2 regions of the Agarivorans aestuarii genome follow, and region 2 is predicted to be linked to the other one. Evidence: predicted binding sites of a transcription regulator. Region 2 holds the regulator's gene; the other holds the start of a gene.

Region 1 (11,683 bases), 360 kb from region 2:
CAAGGCATTTATCGAGCGTTTACTGGCTAATGAAACCAAGCTAGTGATTTTAACCAATTATCCTGCTCAGACTCCGCAAGATCTGCAAAATCGCTTTCAAACTGCCGGCGTAGATATCCCTGAAAGCTGCTTTTACACTTCAGCAATGGCTACCGCAGATTTTCTCAAACGCCAAGATGGCAACAAGGCCTACGTAATCGGTGAAGGTGCATTAATCCATGAGCTTTATAGCGCCGGATTTACCATAACCGACATCAACCCAGATTTTGTGGTGGTGGGTGAAACCAAAAACTACAACTGGAATATGATTCAACACGCGGCAAAATTTGTTGCCCAAGGCGCCCAGTTTATTGCTACCAACCCCGACACCCACGGCCCAAATATGAGCCCTGCATGTGGGGCGCTATGCGCGCCAATAGAACGTATTACTGGTCGAAAGCCTTTTGTTGTGGGTAAACCTAGCGCCTGGATTGTACGAGCAGCATTAAACAAAATTGGCGCCCATGCCGAAGATACCGTTATTATTGGTGATAATTTGCGTACCGATATACTGGCAGGCTTTCAGGCTGGATTAGAAACCATTTTAGTACTATCTGGTGTGAGCAGTGAAGCCGACATTGAAATGGTACCCTTTAGGCCAAACTATGTTTTTCCTAACGTAGCAGCAATCGACATAATATAGCGATAAAGATTTAGCATTTAATGGATATATCTATACTAATAACAGTGACGTTTCTGGCAGGATTTCTTGCACATTTAGCTCACTTGCCTCCACTAATAGGATTTTTAGCCGCAGGTTTCGCCTTACGCGAAATGGGCTTTGAACAAAATGAAATGATCTCAACAGCAGCAGACTTAGGTGTAACCTTGCTGCTGTTTACCGTGGGTTTAAAACTAGACGTTCGCACCTTGTTTAAGCGAGAGGTTTGGGGAACCGCCACCGCCCATATGGGCACCAATATGCTGTTATTTATAGGCACGTTATCTGCCGTAAAATGGTTTGGCATTAGCAGTATTGGCGAGCTATCGACAACCGGTATTGTTATATTGTCTTTTGCTCTGTGTTTCTCCAGCACTGTGTTTGCGGTAAAAGTATTAGAAGATAAAAGTGAAATGAATGCACTTTATGGCCGTGTGGCGATAGGTGTGTTAATTATGCAAGATATCTTTGCGGTAGTATTTCTGGCAGCCACCACTGGCAAATTGCCAACTATGTACGCCCCTCTATTACTATTATTGCTTCCGCTTCGCCCACTGCTATATCGCTTATTGAACCGGGTGGGACACGGAGAACTGCAACTGGTACTCGGCTTTTTCTTAACCTTTGTACTAGGCGCGCAACTGTTCGACAGCGTAGGTCTTAAATCAGATTTAGGCGCGTTAGTTGTTGGTATGTTACTAGCTGGCCACCCTGCTGCTAGTGGCATGGCTAAAGCTTTATTTAGCTTTAAAGAGCTGTTTTTGGTCGCTTTCTTCTTGTCTATTGGTCTATCTAGCGAGCTTAGTTTTGAGTCAATTTACATTGCATTATTCTTAGTTGGAATCTTAGTCATAAAATCAGCATTTTACTTATTGTACTTGCTGCAATTTAGACTGCGTTCGCGCACTGCATTTTTGGGTGCGATGAGTTTGGCAAACTACAGCGAATTTGGCTTAATTGTTACCGCTGTAGCCGTTCAATTAGGTTGGTTACATGGGGATTGGATGGCTACTTTAGCAATGGCCGTTAGCATTAGCTTTTTGCTGGCTGCACCAATCCACAAAAATGCCGATATTATTTATCAGTTTATCCGCCCCTCGCTTAAACGCTTACAACGCTCAAAATTGCACTTAGAAGATCAGCCAATTGAGTTGGGGCAAATGCAAGTGGTGATATTGGGCATGGGGCGTATTGGTGAAGGCGCGTACGACATGCTGCAGCAACATTATCCAGACTTAGTCATAGGTATTGATACCGACTTAGAAAAGATCCAACATCAAATCGAAAGTGGCCGAGCGGTCATTCAAGGCGATGCCACCGACTCTGATTTTTGGGAAAAGCTAGCGCCCTCAAAAGATCTAAAACTGGTGTTACTGGCCATGCCACATCACCACGGTAACCAATATGCATTAAAGCAACTTAAGAAAGGTGAATTTAGTGCTAAAATTGCCGCGATTGCCCAGTTTGCCGATGATGCTGAAAAGCTAAAGCGCCTAGGCGCGGATGAAGTATTTAACCTATACAATGAGGCCGGTGCAGGTTTTGCTGACCACGTTCATGCACAACTCATTGCTAACAATAAACCACATGAATAAAGCTTAAAATTTGCAAAAAGACTTACAAAAATAGCCAGTTTGTTAAAAATTATTAGTTTTCTGGCCTTTTTTAGCAAAAAATGTCATTCAGGACTTGCAATAATTTCTGATCTTGGCAAATTGAGGGCAATATTGGAACAAATGGCGAAGTACCATTTGTTCGAGAGTAAACACAAAGTAGTTAAGGGAAGAGTATGTGTTCCATATTTGGAGTTCTAGACATTAAATCTGACCTCAGTGTATTGCGTAAGCAAGCACTTGAGATGTCAAAGCGTTTACGCCACCGTGGCCCGGACTGGTCAGGTATTTACACTTCAAAAAATGCCATCTTAGTGCATGAGCGTCTATCAATTGTTGACGTGAATACCGGCGCACAACCTCTATACAATCCCGAAAAAACTCACGCTCTTGCAGTAAATGGCGAGATCTACAACCACAAAGATCTTAAAGCTCAGCTTAATGTTGATTTTGAATTTCAGACAGAGTCTGACTGTGAAATCATCTTAGCCTTGTATAAAGAAAAAGGTATTGAGTTCTTAGACGACTTAAACGGTATCTTTGGTTTTTGTTTATACGATTCTGAAGAAGATGCTTACCTCATTGGTCGTGACCATATTGGTATCATCCCTCTTTACACTGGCTACGATGAGCACGGTAACTTTTACGTTGCCTCAGAAATGAAAGCGCTGACGCCAATTTGTAAAACCGTAAGCGAGTTCCCTCCCGGCCACTACTTGTACAGCAAGAACGGCGAACCTGTTAAGTACTACAAGCGTGACTGGATGGACTACAAAAACGTAGAAAACAACGACGCTAGCGTGGAAGATCTAAAAGTAGCTTTAGAAGCTGCCGTTAAACGCCAGCTAATGTGTGACGTACCATATGGTGTGCTGCTATCTGGTGGTTTAGATTCATCAGTGATTTCTGCAATTACCAAAATGTATGCCGACAAGCGTGTTGAAGATAATGACAACTCTGAAGCTTGGTGGCCACAATTGCACTCATTTGCAGTTGGCCTTGTGGGCTCGCCAGACTTAATTGCTGCGAAAAAAGTAGCCGACCATTTAGGTACGGTTCACCACGAGATTCACTTTACGGTTCAAGAAGGTATTGACGCAATTAAAGACGTTATTTACCACCTTGAGACCTACGACGTAACCACGATTCGTGCGTCTACTCCTATGTACTTAATGGCCCGTAAGATTAAAGCGATGGGCATTAAAATGGTACTTTCTGGAGAAGGTGCTGACGAAATATTCGGTGGTTACTTGTACTTCCACAAAGCACCAAACGCCCAAGAGTTCCACGAAGAAACTCTTCGTAAGCTTGAGAAACTGCACATGTTCGATTGTAACCGTGCTAACAAATCTCTTGCAGCTTGGGGCATTGAAGGCCGTGTACCATTCTTAGATAAAGAGTTCATGGATGTTGCAATGCGCATCAACCCAGAAGCTAAGATGTGTGCTGGCGAGAAAATCGAGAAGCACATTGTACGTGAAGCTTTCGAAGGTTACTTACCTGCTGAAGTGGCTTGGCGTCAAAAAGAGCAATTCTCTGATGGTGTTGGTTACTCGTGGATTGACAGCCTAAAAGAATTGGTTGAATTAGAAGTGTCTGACCAAGAATTGTCGAATGCCGCCTTCCGCTTCCCAATTAACACGCCAGATACCAAAGAAGCTTACTTCTACCGCGGTATGTTTGAAGAGCATTTTCCACAGGATTCTGCAGCAGAGTGTGTACCTCACGGTAAATCTGTAGCATGTTCAACGCCTGAAGCAATTGCTTGGGATGAGAGCTTTGCAAACAACGCTGATCCTTCTGGTCGCGCAGTACTCTCTGTACACAACGAAGCTTACTAGACTTAAGCCTTAAGCTTTAAACAAAAAAACCGATGCCAAAGCATCGGTTTTTTATTAGCTGTAATTCACTCCAGCCCTTAAACAGAGCTTTAAGTTCAAGCCACGCAGGCTACATATGCAGTAGTAAATGATGCTTCTTGAAAGGCTTTAAGGCCCGTTGCAGCAAACTCTACTGGCATTGGATTATCTTTAAGTACTTGCTTAGATTTAGTGGCTGATACTAACTCTACATTTAGCTCACCAATTAGCTCGATAGCCGCTTCTAACTTAAAGCCTACCGCACCGCCGGCAAATTTACCCTTCATTGGACGCTGCTTAATCGCTACCTTTTCAACCTTGTAATCACTCATCAGCTTAGTAAAGGCAAACTGGAAATCACGTAAATGCTGAGTACTATTAATATCGCTTAAAGTAAGGCGGCGCACACGACAATCTGGAATTTGAAACAATCCATCTTCCAGCGTTAGCAAGCTAACAATAACTTCATTACTTTTTATTTCTACACCGCATACTTTCATCTTGCTACCTTTTTAATCTAAGTTCGTGCAAGCTAAGTGTTGCACAAAAAAGGCCGCAATGCGGCCTAATTAATTTGCTGCTCTAAGCTAGCTTAGAATGGCATTTTCATACCTGGAGGCATTTGCATTCCGCCAGTTACATCAGCCATTTTTTCTTTACTAGTTTCTTCTACACGACGTACAGCGTCATTAACCGCTGCAGCCAGTAGATCTTCAATCATGTCTTTGTCGTCGTCCATTAAGCTTTCATCTAGCTCAACACGACGAACGTTGTGGTTACCAAGCATAACAACTTTCACCAAGCCTGCGCCTGACTCACCAGTAACTTCCATTTTGGCGATTTCTTCTTGAGCGCGCTGCATTTTATCTTGCATTTGCTGCGCTTGCTTCATTAGGTTACCCATTCCGCCTTTAAACATAACTATTCTCTTCTCTTCTATTAGTTATAACTGCGACATTACATCTAGATTAATGTCGAAAATCAAGTTGTTCAGTGGTATTTCACACTGTCGTTATCTAATTCTGCACCAAAGCGTTGCTGTAATACTTGGATATTAGGATCACCCAATAACCTATCAATGGCTGCATTGGTATTTTTTTGATGAAGTAACTGTGCCAACTCTAAAGGTGTTTTGCCATTTGGGCTTTCACCAACATTAATTTCTAGCTCTATACCCTGTTGCAAACATGCGTTCAATTGCTGATTTAGCTCTGCTACCGAGCTGGGCTTAGGCAAATGAGATAACTGAGGCTTTAGCAGCAACGTTACGGTACTGCCATCCAATTTATAGAGGGAGTTAATCGCAATTTGTCGAGCGATAGGTCCAAGTTCCATAAACTTAACCATCTCAGACCAACGTTCGTCATTATCACTGGTGCTAGCGCTAAACTTGACTGACTCTTCAACAACCACCACTTGAGTGGCTTGCTGATTATTGTCTGCTTGGTTGTTTTCAGCCTCACTATTGATCGGCTCTCTCGGCGCTTGTTGAGCTAGATTTGGCGTTTTAGTGCTGGAGGCGCCCGCCTCTTTAGACTTTTTTTCGGACTTTCCTCGCCCACGTAGCTGGCTTCTTAACTGCAATAAAGATGCTGTTTCTTCTTTAGCCGGTGCTTGAGGTACATCTAATGGAGCAGACTTAGGCAATGCAGCCGGTAAGTCCTGAACTTGATATTCGGCAGCGTAATTAGGCTCTTCATATTCTGCGTCAGCATTCATCTCAGCAAACTGAGCATAATAACTATCATCAACCGTTGCTTGATCTGCACTAACAGCGGCTTGCTTGGTGTTGGCCTGAGGAGCAGCTTGAGTTGATGAAGGTGGTGTTTGGGAAGGCGCCGGATGGCTTGCCACTGGTGGCCTATTCCCTATACCCGCTTCTGCTGCTGGCTCTACAGGGCTGACAGCATCCTGTGGTGATGCAACTTGTTCAACTTGCTGTTGCTGTTGCTGTTGCTGTTGCTGTTGCTCAGAATTATCACCACGCAACTGATTTTTTAGCTTAGCAATGCTCTGCTCTCGCTGCACTACCCGCTCGTCTTTATCAACGGGAGTAGGTGCCTTATTCCTAGCATGTGAAACCGCAGGAGTTGTAGGCATTTCATAGCCTTGCTGGGTGGCTTGCTCAATAATCTCTTGCTGTTCTTTAACTAAACTCTTATCAGCTAAATCTGAAGTGTTTGGGCCACTTTCGCTAGTAGTCGTTGGCGTCGAGACCTCGGCCTGCTCAGCAGGCTGGAAAGCCAACATTCGCAACACGGTCATTTCAAAGCCGCTACGCGGACTCGGCGCGTAAGCAAAATCTCGCTTACCAGTGATAGCTATTTGATACAGAAGTTGGACTAACTGAGCATCTACCTGCTCTGCAAGCATTTGAATTGTTTCATCATGCTGACTTGCTGGTAGCACCTGCGCCATCGCTACTTTATGAATAATCTCAGCTAATTGTTGATGCAAGTGCTCGTAATCAGGCGACATACTCGCTAACTCTGAGATTTTGCTGAATACCGATTCTGTTTGTCCGGCAACGACATGACAAAGAAGCTGACGTAACTGATGAGGATCTAACACTCCCAACATATTAAGTACTTGCTGGTAGGCTAGCTCTTTGTTAGACAAGGCTAACGCTTGATCAGTTAAGCTCAAGGCATCTCGCATACTGCCATCGGCGGCATGCGCTAACGCGGTAAGTGCTGCTGGCTGATATTGGCGCTGTTCAGCATCCAAAATATGCGCAAGTTGCTGAGAAATTTGCTCTTCGCTTAGCGCTTTTAACTGAAATTGCAAGCAGCGAGATAATACCGTTACTGGCAACTTTTGCGGATCGGTGGTTGCCAGCAAAAACTTAACGTGCTCTGGTGGCTCTTCTAAGGTTTTTAACAGCGCATTAAAGCTATGGCGAGACAACATATGTACTTCGTCAATCAAGTACACCTTATAGCGCCCTTTGGCTGGGCTATATTGTACGTTGTCTAGCAGATCACGAGTATCTTCTACTTTGGTGCGTGAGGCGGCATCAATTTCCAACAAGTCAACAAAGTTACCTTGGTCAACCTCCACACAATTACTGCACTTACCACAAGGATTAGAAGAGACTCCAAGCTCACAATTGAGGCTTTTAGCAAACAAGCGCGCAATGGTAGTTTTACCGACACCACGAGTGCCACTAAACAAGTAGGCGTGGTGCAGGCGCTGCTGATCCAAAGAGTTTATCAAGCCTGCTAATACATGTTGCTGGGCAACCACTTGCTGGAATGTTTTTGGCCGCCATTTTCTCGCTAGGGCTTGATAATTCATTAAATGCTGTTGTCCTATTCGCCTTCGAACTCAACTAGATAAGTTGATTCTACTCCGAGTGTCGTTAATTTCTGTGCGCCAGGTAAGTCTACCAAATTAATAACAAAGGCCGCATAGTTGATTTCTCCACCGAGTTGGCGAATCAACTTAACCGACGCTTCAGCAGTTCCGCCAGTTGCAATTAAATCATCAACCAACAGTACTTTGTCACCAGGTTGAATAGCGTCGGTATGGATCTCTAAGGTATCCATTCCATATTCAAGTTCGTAGCTTTCGCCAATGACTTCACGAGGCAACTTGCCAGGTTTACGAACTGGAATAAAGCCAACCCCTAAAGCCAGCGCTAACGGCGCTCCAAAAATGAACCCTCTCGCTTCTGTGCCAACAATTTTAGTGATGCCGAGATTTTCAAAACGCTGTTGCCACTCATGAATAACCAAGGCAAAAGCCTTAGGATCTTCAATTAAACTGGTAACATCCCTAAACAATATCCCCTCTTTTGGGTAATTAGGGATAGTTTTAATTGCGTTCTTTATATACTCAAGATTAGCGCTGCTCATACCGGCTTCCATTTTCCAAAAAAAACGCCCAAACAGGATGGGCGTATTTACAATCTTTAATTATCTCAGTTTATGGCAATAAAGCAACGCAGTGCTAAGCTAGATAATAGCTAAAAACTAAGCAAACATTTTTAGTAGAGACAAGCTCAAAGGTAAGGTTGGCAACAGCAAAGCTACTACAAAACCTAGGAAATAGAATACGTTATAATCTTCTTTAAACTGCTGGTCCATCTAAACTTCACCTTTAAACTAAATTCAATCAACATTGATCTAAATCAATTATACGTGAGCATCATCTCTACAAACACCCAGCAAAAACATGGAAATAAACTGAGCAACTAACATATCTAGGAAGATAGTTTACCTTGCTAATTTGCTAGCGGGAGACGCCGCAAACCGTTAGAATGGCCGCTTTTTCAAACCAAGGTTTACTATGCGCGTAGTTTTAGCCCCAATGGAAGGTGTCGCAGATGCTTCCATGCGCCAGCTTTTGTCTAGTTGTGGTGGCTACGACTGGTGCGTAACAGAGTTCATTCGTGTTACTGACGTAGCCCTGCCCGACAAAGTATTCTACAAGTACTGCCCGGAACTACAGGAGCAAGGTTTAATAGCAGGCCACACCCCGGTTAGAGTACAGCTGTTAGGCCAGCATCCTAGTCCCATGGCAGAAAATGCGGTAAGAGCTATCGAACTTGGCTCTCATGGTTTAGATCTAAACTTTGGCTGCCCCAGCAATACTGTTACTGGAAGCTGCGGTGGTGCCTCTATGTTAAAAGCCCCTCAGTCGATTTATGATGTTGTAAGTGAAGTAAGAAAAGCCGTACCCAAGCAGCATATTGTATCTGCCAAAATTCGCTTAGGTTGGGAAAACAAAGATGACTGTTTTGATATTGTACAAGCTGTGCAAGAAGCAGGCGCCAATGAGCTAACCATTCATGCTAGGACCAAGCTCGACGGTTACAAAGCGCCAGCGCATTGGCACTATATAAAGCAAGTTAAACAGCAGTTCTCTATTCCTATTATTGCTAATGGAGAAGTTTGGAACCGAGAAAACTACTTACAGTGCAAAGAAGCCAGCGATTGTGAAGATGTAATGATTGGCCGCGGCGCACTTACTATTCCGAACCTTGCTAAAGTAGTACGAGGTGACGAAGAACCATTGCCTTGGTCAGCAGTGATTGAGCTACTCATCCGCTATTCTCAACACGAAATCACCAGTGAAAAAGCCAAGTACTACCAAAGCCGGGTGAAACAGTGGTTAAGATATCTTTCTGGCTACTACACCGAAGCCGACGATCTATTTCGCAACATCAGAGTATTAAAAGATACCAATTCTATTGTTAAGCAAATCCGCTTACAGCAATGCAAAGATTGACCTTTCCTTAAGCTTGGCTTTACGTTTCTTCGCACTATTTGCTCATATTCTGTATTAGATCAACAAAACCCTAATAAAAGTAGTTATATAGCTTTTTAGTGTTTCGTTTTGATTCACATCATATCTCGGGGTTAGACCCGGTGTTTATACTGCTAGCTCATTTAATAATTGGGCTTAAACGTGGAATTTAGAGATTATCAGTTGCGACTCACGCAACAATTAGAGCAGTTAAAGTCTGAAATAATCTCAATTTTAACTGCCTCAGAAAAAACCAGTTTAAAACTAACAGCTGACAAATTGCAGTCTTTAACTAACGAAGAACTTATTGACCAGGCCCTGAAATTGCAGCTCTCAGAGCTAACGACTCAGTTAAAACAATTACAAAGGGTTGACGCAGCACTTTGCCAAATAGACTTAGGTTTATATGGTTTGTGTAGCGACTGTGAAGAAGAGATTGAAATTAGCCGTTTAGAGAACGACCCAAGCACTCAACGCTGTCAACGCTGTAGTGACAAACACCGTATGTTTAAGCGGCGCGAAAGTTTCGCACTTTAACCAGTAAATACAAAAAGGCCACCCTTAGGTGGCCTTTTTACTTCCATCTTCTTAGAAGAATTAGAAGTTGTAACGTACACCCACAGCTAAGCGGTTGTCGTCTTCTTTAGCACCAGATACAGACTTAGTAGTCTCGTCTTGGTACTCGGTGTACAAAAGAACGTTGTTCCAATCGTACATTGCACCAACTAAAGCAGTTTTTAGGTCAGCAGAAGAGTTTTTGTCTTCTTGAACGTTCCAACCAGTGTAAAGCTGTAGACCCATGTCTAGCGTGTAAGCGAATACACCTTCGTGGCCGATAGCTTTGTCTGAAACAGTGTCTTTAGCGAAAGAAACGTGATTTTTGAATTCACCGTAAGAAACAGCAGCGTAGATAGGACCTTGGTTGTAACTAGCAGCTAAAGCGGTTAATTTGTTGTCACCAGTATCTAAAGTTGCTTTAGCAGATTCGGTACGGTTCATTTGGTGGTAAGTTGCACCAATGTTTAGGCCAAAATCAAAGTCGTAAGAAATAGCACCAGAGTAGCTGTCTTTGCGATCTTCAGTTTCGTCAGCGAACTGGTATTGACCGCTTAAATTAACACCGCCAAAGCTACCGTTGTATTGTAGTGCATCGTTAGCTCGAGCAGTACCTACTTTGTCACCGTTGTCGTAAATACCCATTGCGGTACCGCCGTAAACCCAAAATACATCGGTTACGCCAGTAACAGTGTAGTAAGTAGACCATTGCTTACCGTAAGAAACAGAACCGTAGTCTGCGTGGTCAACAGCAATGAAACCTAAACGGTTGAAGAAAGGAGAGTCGCTGTTACCACTTGGGTTGTCTAAACCGTATTCCATAGTAGCGCGAGCTGTAACGTTATCGCTCATTTTACGAGAGAAGTTTAGATTAATGCGTGAAGAGTTGTTTTCTGAACGAAGATCGCGCTCACCATCGTTGTTAGCAGACTCAACCATAAGGTTAAGGCGACCACCGATTGAAAATGCGTTTTCACCGTCGTTGTAAATTTCTTGAGCGTTAGTTGCACCAGTTGCAAATAATGCTGGGATTGCGATTGCTAGAATAGTCTTTTTCAATGTTCCACTGCCTATTTTGAGATTGATAATTTATCTCTTCCATGACCCATTCTTACATCCTTGGAATGGTTTCCCTGAGCAGTGAAGTCCTTCTCACGGCGGACATATTTGCTGATAATGAGAATGAAATCAACATTTTTTTGAAGTTTTTATGAACTTTTCTAGTTTTTTAAAACCACAATAGGCATCCTGGCGAAATAATCATCTAAATAATGTCTATTTTTTAACAAAATATTAAGTAACTTGAAGATTTAAAAAGGTTTTTAGAGAGGGGCTGCAGGCAAGACTAGAAGTTATTTGGTGTGGGGTAAAACTAAAAAAGCTCACCGAAGTGAGCTTTTTGTTTGGATACAACGCTTAATTAGCGTTCATCGCAACAATAAACTTAGAAGTTGTATTGTACTGCGATAGTCCACTCGTTGTCAGCGCCTTCAAGGCCATTGTTCAAGTACTCAGCCCATGCTTTCATGTTGCTGTTGAACTTGTATGCTGCACCAAGTTTGAATGCTTTAGCAGTATCGCCTTGGTCGCTAATTGAACCTTCAGCTTTTTGAGCAGCGTAACCGGTGTAAAGAGAAACAGCGTTGATGTCGTAAGAAGCTACTAGGTCGTAACCTTTAAGCTCTGCGTCACCCATCTCAGTACCT
Region 2 (11,683 bases):
GTCGGTTGCTATGGGTTTAGGCACCGACATCGCAAAATCTAGTGCAGACGCGGTGTTGCTCGGCAGCAAACTTACTACCTTACTTACTGCAATGGACCTTGCTAAAAAGACAAAAAAGATTATTGCGCAAAACCTCGCGTGGGCCTTGGGGTATAATGCCCTGATATTGCCCTTGGCAGTAGCAGGTATAGTTACACCCTATATGGCCGCTATTGGCATGTCGTTATCATCCCTGGCGGTACTCACTAATTCCTTAAGGTTAAACAAGCAATGAGTATTATATTTGTCTTGATCCCCATCGCCCTCATCTTTGTATGTGTAGGAATTGGTATTTTTTTCTGGGCTGTTAAAAGCGAACAATTCGAAGACTTAGACCGCCAAGGTATCAACATACTGTTTGACGATAAAAATAAGAGCAAACATGACGATGATCGCCCAAGCTGATTTTGCTGCTGCATTTATCACTGGTTTATTAGGCGCCACGCACTGCATAGCAATGTGTGGCGGCATCGCTTGCATCTTAGGGTCTCGCGCAAACAATTCCTCCAATAAGTTTTTAGTAAGTATCGGTTTTAACCTAGGCCGCATCCTAAGCTACTCGATTGCCGGTGCTATTGTTGCCGGCTCTATTCAAGCCATTAGCCAAGTTCATCGCTCGGTTTATATGTTGGTTGGTTTGCAATGGTTTGCTGCAATAATGCTCATCTTACTGGGCATCCACCTTACTCGTTGGTGGTCCATTCTTACTCCCCTAGAACAACTTGGAAAAGGTTTATGGTCAAAGGTACAACCTAGGGCAAGTAAGATGTTAGCACTACAACATCCAGTAGCCAGCCTACCTTTAGGCATGTTATGGGGTTGGCTACCTTGTGGTTTGGTATATTCAACTCTGGTATTAAGTGCTAGCCAAGCACATTGGCTAAACGGAGCAGGCGTGATGTTTAGTTTTGGTTTAGGTACATTTAGTGTGATGTTGCTGGCTGTATTACTGGGCCAACAATTGACTAAACTAATGACAAATCGAATATTACAAGTGTTTTCAGGATTGAGTGTTTTATGTCTGGGGATCTACCAAGTTGTTACATTGTTGTAGCAATAGATCTAGAAAACTTATTACATAAAGAGTAGAATTGCCTCGAACTCCTATAGCATAGTTTGAGTATGAGCATTAACCCAAAAGCTAGTCAAAGAATCCAAACTGGTGGATGTGAAATCCACTGCCAAGATTGCAGTATCGCCCAGTTATGTATCCCTTTCTCTCTTAACGAGACAGAGCTAGATCGCTTAGATAGTATTATTGAGCGTAAAAAGCCTATACAGAAAGGTGAAGAAATATTTGCTGCTGGTGATAAGTTAAAAAGCTTATACGCCATCCGCTCTGGCACAATTAAGTCCTATACCATTACCGAGCAAGGTGATGAACAAATTACCGGTTTTCATTTAGCTGGAGATTTAGTTGGTTTCGATGCCATTAATAACCAAGAACACCCTAGTTTTGCGCAAGCGCTAGAGACATCGATGGTATGTGAAATTCCGTTTGATACCATGGATGAATTGTCTGCCACCATGCCAAAATTACGCCGTCAAATGATGCGCTTAATGAGTAACGAAATTGTTGCAGACCAAGAGATGATTTTGTTACTAAGCAAGAAAAATGCTGAAGAACGCTTAGCTGCCTTTAACGGTTTATCGCAACGATTTTCTGAACGAGGCTTCTCGCCTAGAGAGTTTCGTTTAACAATGACGCGTGGTGATATCGGCAACTATTTAGGGCTAACTGTAGAAACCATCTCCCGTTTACTTGGTCGTTTCCAAAAAGCAGATATGATTGGAGTAAAAGGCAAGTATATCTCAATAACAGACCGAGACGCTCTCCGCCAACTAGCTGGTACCAAACAAAGCTAAGTATCTAATAACACTGACCTGATTTACATCAATCTATGGTAAAAAAATCTAGGTCAGTGTTAACTATCTCTAATTTATTTCCTACAAAATGAGCTAAAGTTAAGTAGCTATTCCAGACGATTCTAGGAGCTGCTTTATGATTAAGTATCGTAATATTTTGGTGGTTATCGACCCCCTTCACGACACCCAGGCGGCTTTGTCTCGTGCAGTGTTTCTTGCACAAAAAGAAGACAAGGCAAAAATCAAAGCTCTACTCACTATTTATGACTTTTCTTACGAAATGACCTCCATGCTCTCAGGCGAAGAACGTGAAGCAATGCGCTCAGGCGTTATAGAGGAGCGTAATGTTTGGTTAAATGAAGTAATTGCTGCAACAAACACCGCTGGTATAGAAATAGAAACTAAGGTAGTTTGGAATAATCGATTATACGAAAGTGTCATTGAAGAAGTACTCGACTTTGGTCACGACCTAGTGGTGAAAGCGACACACCCCCACCCAACTTTACAGTCTATTATTTTCACACCTAACGATTGGCACATTTTGCGCAAATGCCCTACGCCAGTATTGATGGTAAAAGAGCATGATTGGCCAACGGAAGGCAAGATCGTTGCTGCGATACACGCTGGTGCCGAAGACGAAGAGCATCACAAGTTAAATGAACGAATAGCAAATGAAGCAAAAGATCTAAGCAAGTTACTCGATGCTAATTTACATGTAGTTACTGCCTATCCAGCAGCTCCGGTGAATATTGCCATAGAGTTACCAGATTTTGACCCGCTTAAGTACAACAAGAACGTCATGGAGTTCCACAAAACCGCACTCAATAAGTTTGTAGAAGAACAATTTGAACAAGCGGTTACTACACATCTAGAAGAAGGCTTACCCGATGACGTTATCCCCGAGGTGGCAAACGATATAGATGCTGAAATCGTTATATTAGGCACCTCTGGCAGAAGCGGCTTTAGTGCGGCACTTATTGGTAATACAGCTGAACATGTTATTGACCAATTAGACTGTGATTTATTGGCGCTTAAACCGCAAAACTTTGTGAGTCCTTTTCAAAAATAGATAGTGCTTAACTAACGTAAAACATTGCTTAAGCAAAGCGGGGTTATATAATAGCCCCGCTTTTTTATTGGGAACACACTATGTCAGTTACAGCAAAACAACAATACAACCACAACAAACTACAAAAGCGACTTCGTCGTCATGTTGGTCAGGCAATTGCCGACTACAATATGATTGAAGATGGTGACAAGGTAATGGTTTGTTTATCTGGTGGTAAAGACAGTTATGCAATGCTAGACATACTAATGAACTTGCGTGCTCATGCCCCGATACACTTTGATATTGTTGCCGTTAATTTAGACCAAAAACAACCGGGCTTCCCAGAGCACATATTACCCGAGTACCTTGACGGCCTAGGTATTGAATACAAAATAGTAGAAGAAGATACTTACTCGATTGTTAAAGATAAGATCCCAGAAGGTAAGACAACCTGCTCGTTATGCTCGCGTTTGCGCCGTGGAATATTGTATCGAACGGCTACTGAGCTTGGCGCTACAAAAATAGCCCTTGGCCATCACCGTGACGATATTCTAGAAACGCTATTCTTAAACATGTTCCATGGCGGCAAGCTTAAAACCATGCCACCAAAACTTGTTAGCGATGATGGTAAGCATGTGGTTATTCGCCCGATGGCCTATTGCAAAGAAAGCGATATGGAAAAATATGCTGAGCTAAAATCTTTTCCTATCATCCCCTGTAACCTTTGTGGTTCACAGGAAAACCTACAACGTCAGGCAATTAAACAAATGCTAAATGACTGGGAAAAGCGATTTCCTGGTCGAATTGAATCAATGTTTAGGTCTGTTCAAAATGTTGTGCCTTCACACTTACTAGACCATCAACAGTTCGACTTTAAATCAATAACTCGTGATAGCGGGGTTATTGATGGTGGTGACATTGGCTTTGATGCTCCAGAGTTAGAAGACCAGCCAAGCCAACAAAGCCAGGCTGGTATTGTGCAAGTTGTTGAGCTTTAACCCGCTATAATCGGTGTGCGGGTTGGCCAAATTTTTTGGTTAACCCTCATCATTTGCTGTAACTCTTCAACGTAGGCTTGACCGCGTTCAGAATAACTACTCAGTTGAGTCGCGAGCTCTATCGCATTTAATTCTCCGCTAGCACGAGCTTGATTACGTTGCTGCTGGAAGCCTTTGTAAGCTGGATGACTGTTTAAATTGTTCATATAAACGCTTACAGACTCATACACACTATTAAACCTTCTTACTTCGTGATTAGCACCATCGTTACGGTTTAACGGAACCAAACCACAGCCTTTTTTATAACACCATTGACCAAATAAATTATTACCTTCGCGAGCAAATCGCGAGGTTCCCCAAGCAGATTCATTCGCCGCCTGTGCCAATACCAATGCTGGTGGAATTAAATCAACTTTAACTAACAATTGTTGTATTTGAGTGTTCGCATCCAGTGATTGCTCTACTCGATATAGTTCACCAAGTTCGTTTAAGGTTTGTTTCTGTTTGTTTGAGAGGGCTGAGCTCTTAGCTAACTTTGCGGCTATAGCTTCCACTTCTGAGCGTTGCTGTAATATTTTGCTATTGCTTGCTTCTATTAGCGGAGTAAGAAAGTTGGTAAAAGTTTGCTTCTTCTGTTGAACATTTTCTATTTCGTGCAGTGGAGGTAAATTTTGTGATTGTGCTTGCTGCTCTGGGGATTGTTCACAAGCAATCAAAAATGCTGCTAGTAATCCCGCTAAAATAATTCTTTTCAATTATTAACTCTTAGTTCTGAAGTGAGCTCACTAAGAAACTCAGGTACTAATTCGCTGGCGGGGCCGTAATAACGTTCGCCAAATTCGCTTTGCATTTCCGATGGCTCTAAGTTTAATTCAATAGTGCGCGCATCATGGCTCGCAGCTTCGTGAACAAACCCTCCGGCTGGAAAAACATGACCGGAAGTACCGATCGCCATAAATATATCACAGTGATTAAGTTGGTGATAAATTCTATCTAAACCAATTGGCATTTCGCCGAACCAAACAACATGAGGTCTAAGTCGCGTCGGAAATTGACAACAGGTGCACAACACGTCACTACCTAAGTCTTCCTTCCACACGGTTGTCTGATTACTAATTGGGCACCGTGCTTTTAGTAATTCACCGTGCATATGCAACACATTCTTACTGCCTGCTCGTTCATGTAAATTATCGATGTTTTGTGTAATAACTAGCAATTCGATGTCTTGATGCTTCTCAAGTTCTGCTAAGGCAAAGTGAGCTGGATTAGGATGAACATTGCCGTCTTGTAACTGCTTACGTCGTAGATTATAAAACTGATCAACAAAATCTGGTGAGCGTTGATATGCCTCTGGAGTGGCAACATCTTCTACTCGATGCTTTTCCCATAAGCCGTCTGCATCTCGAAATGTTTGAATACCTGATTCAGCAGAAACACCTGCCCCGGTTAAAACAATGACATTTTTTTTCATATTCATCTTCTTTTCATCTGATTCAGGTACAAGCTACTATAAATATATAATAAGACAGCATAAGACCCCATCCTACTTAAGTTGTAACAGTGTTCATCACGCAGCCTTTTAACTAAGTATTAACATACTAGCTAGTAGGAATTTCGACATAAACTAAAATATCTAGTTTCTACTTCCATTGTGACATTCAAAATCAAACTTTTGCGGCATATCTCGCTTTTAACACTTTTAAGGTAACTAAATCAGGGAATTATCATCAGCTGTGCTAATCTTGATCTAGCGCAATAAAAACTTGATAAGCCAGAATGTCTACCGGCTTGATACTATATTCATATATATTGAATAGTTTTGCGCTAGTGGTCAGTTATTCGGCATTCTACCGCGATTACGGTGTTACAATAATGTTGACACCCAATATTTGAATGTTTATGTTGTTATTGGCTCAAATTAGCACTCAAGCAAATTATTCGAGTGATATACCCCACAATAGAAGACAAACTGTACAGGGAAGAAAACATGTTAAAAAACACGCATATTAAAGCTGCTGTTGCTGCTGTTGCACTAGCCTTTGCTGCTAACGCAAGCGCTGCTGAAGGAACGTTAGACAATGTGAAAAGTAAAGGTTTCTTACAATGTGGCGTTAGTACTGGCTTGCCAGGTTTTTCAAACCCAGATGCTGACGGCAACTGGCAAGGTCTTGATGTAGACGTATGTCGCGCAGTAGCTGCGGCCGTTTTAGGTGACGCATCTAAGGTTAAATATACTCCCCTTACCGCCAAAGAGCGCTTCACTGCACTTCAATCAGGCGAAATTGATATCCTTTCTCGTAACACTACTTGGACGCTAACACGTGATAGTTCACTAGGTTTGAACTTTGCCGGTGTTAACTACTATGACGGCCAAGGTTTCATGGTAAGTAAAGAGCTGGGTGTTTCTTCAGCTAAAGAATTAGATGGTGCAGCTGTTTGTATCCAATCTGGTACTACCACTGAACTAAACCTAGCGGATTACTTCCGTGAGCACGGTATGAAATACACTCCAGTAGTATTTGATACTTCAGACCAAACAGTTAAAGGTTTTGAAGCAGGCCGTTGTGACGTTCTAACTTCAGACCAATCTCAGCTTTATGCTCTACGCATTAAGCTAGCTAAACCAGATAGCGCGATGGTTTTACCTGAAATCATTTCTAAAGAGCCTCTAGGTCCTGTTGTTCGTCAAGGTGATGACCAATGGTTAAACATTGTTAAGTGGTCTCTATTTGCAATGATCAATGCAGAAGAATATGGCCTAACTTCAGCTAACGCAGATGACATGCTTAAGTCAACTAACCCTAACGTTCGTCGTATCTTAGGTTTAGAAGGTCCTAAAGGTAAAGGTTTAGGTCTTGATGACAAATGGGGCTACAACATTGTCAAGCAAGTTGGTAGCTACGGCGAGTCTTTTGAGAAGAACGTAGGTACAAGCTCTCCACTAGGTATTGCGCGCGGTGTAAACGCCCTGTGGAATGACGGTGGCTTCCAATACGCTCCACCAATTCGTTAATTTCTACCTTATTAGAGCAGGGCTTGCCCTGCTCTCTTCGTTTTAATCCTACATTACTAGGTTACATTATATGGCTGCTCATCCTTCTTCAAAGGATAACTCAGCAAATAGTCTTCGTAAGATCTGGTTTGATCCCAACGTAAGAGCGCTAGTTTTCCAAATTATTGTCGTTATCGGTGTTATTGGTTTCTTTTATTACATCATCAGTAACGCGCTTTTCAACTTAGAACAACGTGGCATTACCACTGGTTTTGGTTTCATGAACCAAACAGCGGGCTTCGGCATTATTCAGTCTTTAGTCGAATACGACGAGAGCCACACTTTTGGTCGAACTTTCGTTGTTGGACTATTAAATACAATTTTAATATCAGCATTAGGTATCATTTTCGCAACCATACTCGGTTTTATTATGGGTGTGGCTCGTTTATCTAATAACTGGCTAATTTCAAAAGTTGCCACGGTTTACATTGAAACCATGCGTAACATTCCTTTATTACTTCAAATATTCTTTTGGTACTTTGCAGTACTGCGGGCTTTACCAAGCCCCAGACAAAGCGCGCACATAGGCGAAGCGGTTTTCCTCAACGTACGCGGTTTATATATGCCAAGTCCGGTGATGGAAGCGGGTTCTAACATAGTGGTGTTTGCTTTTATCGCTGCCATTATCGGTTCGTTCATTATCGCTAAGTGGGCTAAGAAGCGCCAAATGGCTACTGGTCAGCCATTTCCAGTGTTTTCGGTATCAGCGGGTTTAATTGTATTACTGCCATTGTTAGTGTTTTTTGTAATGGGCATGCCTATTTCTTTGGATTACCCTGCGCTTAAAGGTTTTAACTTCCAAGGGGGGATGGTGATAATTCCGGAGCTAGCAGCATTGCTTGTTGCCTTAACCACCTACACTGCCGCCTTTATAGCCGAGATTGTACGATCTGGTATTTTGGCTGTGAGTAAGGGGCAAAGTGAAGCTGCGGAATCTCTTGGTTTAACCCGTACCCAAGCGCTAAAATTGGTGATTATTCCTCAGGCTATGCGCGTAATCATCCCGCCGCTTACCAGCCAATACTTAAACCTTACTAAAAACTCATCCTTAGCGACGGCGATTGGTTATCCTGATTTAGTGTCCGTATTTATGGGGACAACCCTTAACCAGACCGGACAAGCTATTGAGGTAATAGCCCTAACCATGGCTGTTTACTTAACCATCAGTATTACAACCTCAATCTTGATGAATATTTACAACAAAAAAATGGCTTTAGTGGAGCGTTAATATGTCAGAGCATCAATTTAAACCTGATTTAGCTCCACCTAACCTCTCCGTAGGCTTTGTCGGTTGGCTAAAGAAAAACTTGTTTTCTTCATGGATAAACAGCTTTTTTACCCTGTTTATTCTTTACCTAATCGTTCCGCCACTAGTATCAGCATTCCAATGGGTGATCTTAGAGGCAGATTGGATTGGTGATAGTCGAGATGCCTGTACCAGTGATGGCGCATGTTGGGTGTTTGTAGCAGATCGTTTCTCTCAGCTTATTTATGGCTTTTACCCTTCTGCTGAGCGCTGGAGAGTAAATATAGTCTTTGTTACCTTCCTAATTCTAATCGCAGCATTGGTCTATGAGAAAACACCACATAAACCAAAAATTGCTATTTTTAGCTTAGTTATCTATCCAGTAATCGTATTTTACTTATTGCTCGGTGATTCGTTTGGCTTACCTAAAGTAGAAACTCATCAATGGGGTGGTTTAATGCTGACATTAGTATTGGCCATTGTTGGTATTGTTGCAGCACTGCCGATTGGTATATTGCTGGCTTTAGGTCGTCGTTCACATATGCCAATAGTACGAAGCTTTTGTACTATTTACATTGAATTCTGGCGAGCTGTACCTCTTATTACCGTTCTATTTATGGCGTCGGTTATGTTGCCGCTGTTTGTAGGAGAGGAAGTAGATTTCAATAAACTAGCTCGAGCGATGATTGGTATTATTATGTTCCAATCAGCCTACATGGCCGAAGTTATTCGTGGTGGTCTACAAGCTATCCCAAAAGGTCAGTATGAAGCCGGTGAAGCTTTAAACTTAAGCTATTGGCAGTCTATGGGTTTAATCATATTGCCGCAGGCTTTAAAGATTACCATTCCTTCAATTGTTAATACTTTTATAGCGCTTTTCAAAGATACTAGCCTGGTATTGGTAATTGGATTATTTGATTTATTAGCCATTGGCCAATCTGCGTTGGCAGATCCCGCATGGCTTGGTTTCTCTACAGAAATGTACGTATTTATCGCTTTTGTATTTTGGGTGTTCTGTTTCGGTATGTCTCGCTATTCGATTCATCTTGAGAAGAAACTACACACAGGACATTAATAAGGAAATTTTACATGACATCTAATCAAGCAAACCCTGAAGTAGTTATTCAGCTCAAGGGAATGAACAAATGGTATGGTGAGTTTCACGTACTAAAAGACTTAGATCTTACCGTAACCAAAGGCGAAAAAATTGTTATTTGTGGCCCTTCCGGCTCCGGCAAATCAACGATGATTCGCTGTATCAACCGCTTAGAAGAACACCAAAAAGGCGACATAGTCGTTAACGGTACAGAGTTACAAAGTGACCTTAAAAGTATTGAAACAGTGAGAAGTGAAGTAGGTATGTGTTTTCAGCACTTCAACCTGTTCCCTCACCTTACAGTTTTGCAAAACTGTTGCTTAGCGCCAATTTGGGTGAAAAAAATCCCGAAAGCGGAAGCTGAAGCCACTGCAATGAAATACTTAGAACGGGTTAAAATCCCAGAGCAAGCCGATAAGTACCCTGGGCAACTTTCAGGTGGTCAGCAACAACGTGTGGCTATCGCTCGAAGCTTGTGTATGAATCCTTCTATCATGTTATTTGATGAACCAACATCGGCTTTAGACCCTGAAATGGTTCGTGAAGTACTTGATGTTATGGTTGAGCTAGCTAACGAAGGTATGACAATGCTGTGTGTAACTCACGAAATGGGCTTTGCTAAACAGGTAGCCGACCGTGTGATATTCATGGATAGAGGTGAAATTATCGAAGAGAATGAGCCGGTAGAGTTCTTCGAAAATCCTCAGTCTGACCGGACTAAATTGTTCTTAAGCCAGATTTTAAATCACTAGAATCAATGCCTTAAGATACTAAAAGAAAAGGAAGCCAATTGGCTTCCTTTTTTAATACCCTAAATATTTTACTTAGGTTCGGCGTTCTCTACCCTACTCTTGAGCTTTTGCCCAGGTCGGAAGGTGACTACTCGACGCGCAGAGATGGGGATATCTTCACCCGTTTTCGGATTACGACCAGGGCGTTGATTTTTCTCCCTTAGGTCAAAGTTACCGAAGCCGGAAATTTTGACTTGTTCCCCACTTTCCAAAGCCACCCGTATTTCTTCAAAAAAAGCTTCTACTACTTCTTTAGACTCTCTTTTGCTGAAGCCTAAGTTTTCAAACAAATTTTCTGCCAGGTCAGCTTTAGTTAATGCCATAACTAGTCCCTCAAGGATGCGTCAAACTCTGTACGTAACGCCTCTACAATGGTGTCAACTGTAGCGGCAATCTCTTTTTCTTCAAGGGTACGGCTTTGCTCTTGCAAGGTTAAACTGATAGCAATACTCTGCATATCGTCTGCAATGCCTTTCCCTTTGTATACATCGAATAAGTTTACGCCAACTAATTGATTTCCGCCAACTTTCTTAATGCAATTTAATAAATCGCTAGCTTTTACCTGTTGCGATACCAGTAAAGCAAGGTCGCGACGGTTTGCTGGGAACTTAGAAATGGGCTGGGCATCTGGCAATTTGCGTTGAGTAACGGCGTCTAATACCAATTCGAATACAAATATCTTACCGCTCAAGCCAAAGGCTTTAAGATGCTGAGGATGCAAAGCACCAACGTAACCAACCACTTCTCCGTTGCGCAAAATGTTAGCAGCTTGCCCAGGATGTAACGCTGGGTTTTGAGTGGCTTCAAAGCTAAAAGAGCCTGCATCAACAGTTTGCTGAATAAGCGCTTCTACATCACCTTTGATATCGAAGAAATCGAGTTCTCGTTCAGTGGTGTTCCAAGCTTCTTGATTAGCATTACCACTAATTACACCAGCAAGCATTGGAGTTTGGCTAACACCATTTTCGGCATTTTGGTCAGGAACAAAACGCAAACCAGACTCAAATACTCGAACACGAGATTGCTGGCGCTTTTGGTTGTAAGAAACCGTGTCTAACAACCCGGTCAACAAGCTTAAACGCATTACCGACATTTCTACCGATATTGGGTGTGGCAATACCATTGTTTCTTGCTGTGGGTGCAACAGTTGTTGACGTTTAGGGTCAACAAAGCTGTAAGTCACTGCTTCTTGGTAGCCACGGGCGCAAAGTAGCTGACGCAATTTAGTTGCTGGCAGTTCAACTTCTTGATGCTGACTCATTTTTAATGAAGCAACTGGAGACACATTTGGAATGTTGTTGTAACCGTAGATGCGTGCAACTTCTTCGATAAGGTCTTCTTCGATATCCATGTCAAAGCGATAGCTTGGTGCTGTCGCTTCCCAACCTTGTTCGGTTTCTGACACTGACATGCCTAAGCGGGTAAGAATTTCAGTAACTTGCTGTTTAGCAAAGCTATAACCAACAACTTTTTCTAAACGCGCGTGGCGTAAAGTAATTGTCTTAGCTTTAGGTAATTTAGTTTGGTCACCAGACTCAACGACAGGG

The links. The regulator FNR, encoded in region 2, switches genes on or off when oxygen is low (the NO sensors DNR and NnrR bind a similar motif). The targets are predictions, from matches to a motif close to TTGATCTAGATCAA.
Region 1: the regulator FNR is predicted to act here: its motif matches at 9,513-9,526, upstream of K5609_RS09165 (TraR/DksA family transcriptional regulator).

What each region holds. Positions count from the first base shown of each region.
Region 1 is NZ_AP023033.1:1,966,672-1,978,354, reverse strand. Features, by position in the region: gene K5609_RS09205 (HAD-IIA family hydrolase) at 1-682, shown strand, start outside; gene K5609_RS09200 (cation:proton antiporter family protein) at 703-2,295, shown strand; gene asnB (asparagine synthase B) at 2,490-4,154, shown strand; gene K5609_RS09190 (DUF3010 family protein) at 4,250-4,672, opposite strand; gene K5609_RS09185 (YbaB/EbfC family nucleoid-associated protein) at 4,765-5,091, opposite strand; gene dnaX (DNA polymerase III subunit gamma/tau) at 5,163-7,469, opposite strand; gene apt (adenine phosphoribosyltransferase) at 7,484-8,029, opposite strand; gene K5609_RS09170 (tRNA-dihydrouridine synthase) at 8,463-9,404, shown strand; gene K5609_RS09165 (TraR/DksA family transcriptional regulator) at 9,585-9,959, shown strand; gene K5609_RS09160 (porin) at 10,020-11,036, opposite strand; gene K5609_RS09155 (porin) at 11,422-11,683, opposite strand, start outside.
Region 2 is NZ_AP023033.1:2,324,879-2,336,561, forward strand. Features, by position in the region: gene K5609_RS10840 (heavy metal translocating P-type ATPase) at 1-274, shown strand, start outside; gene ccoS (cbb3-type cytochrome oxidase assembly protein CcoS) at 271-444, shown strand; gene K5609_RS10850 (sulfite exporter TauE/SafE family protein) at 422-1,093, shown strand; gene fnr (fumarate/nitrate reduction transcriptional regulator Fnr) at 1,162-1,905, shown strand; gene uspE (universal stress protein UspE) at 2,042-2,974, shown strand; gene ttcA (tRNA 2-thiocytidine(32) synthetase TtcA) at 3,055-3,951, shown strand; gene K5609_RS10870 (glucosaminidase domain-containing protein) at 3,948-4,706, opposite strand; gene cobB (Sir2 family NAD+-dependent deacetylase) at 4,703-5,422, opposite strand; gene K5609_RS10880 (amino acid ABC transporter substrate-binding protein) at 5,939-6,964, shown strand; gene K5609_RS10885 (amino acid ABC transporter permease) at 7,035-8,231, shown strand; gene K5609_RS10890 (amino acid ABC transporter permease) at 8,233-9,324, shown strand; gene K5609_RS10895 (amino acid ABC transporter ATP-binding protein) at 9,339-10,097, shown strand; gene ihfA (integration host factor subunit alpha) at 10,166-10,459, opposite strand; gene pheT (phenylalanine--tRNA ligase subunit beta) at 10,462-11,683, opposite strand, start outside.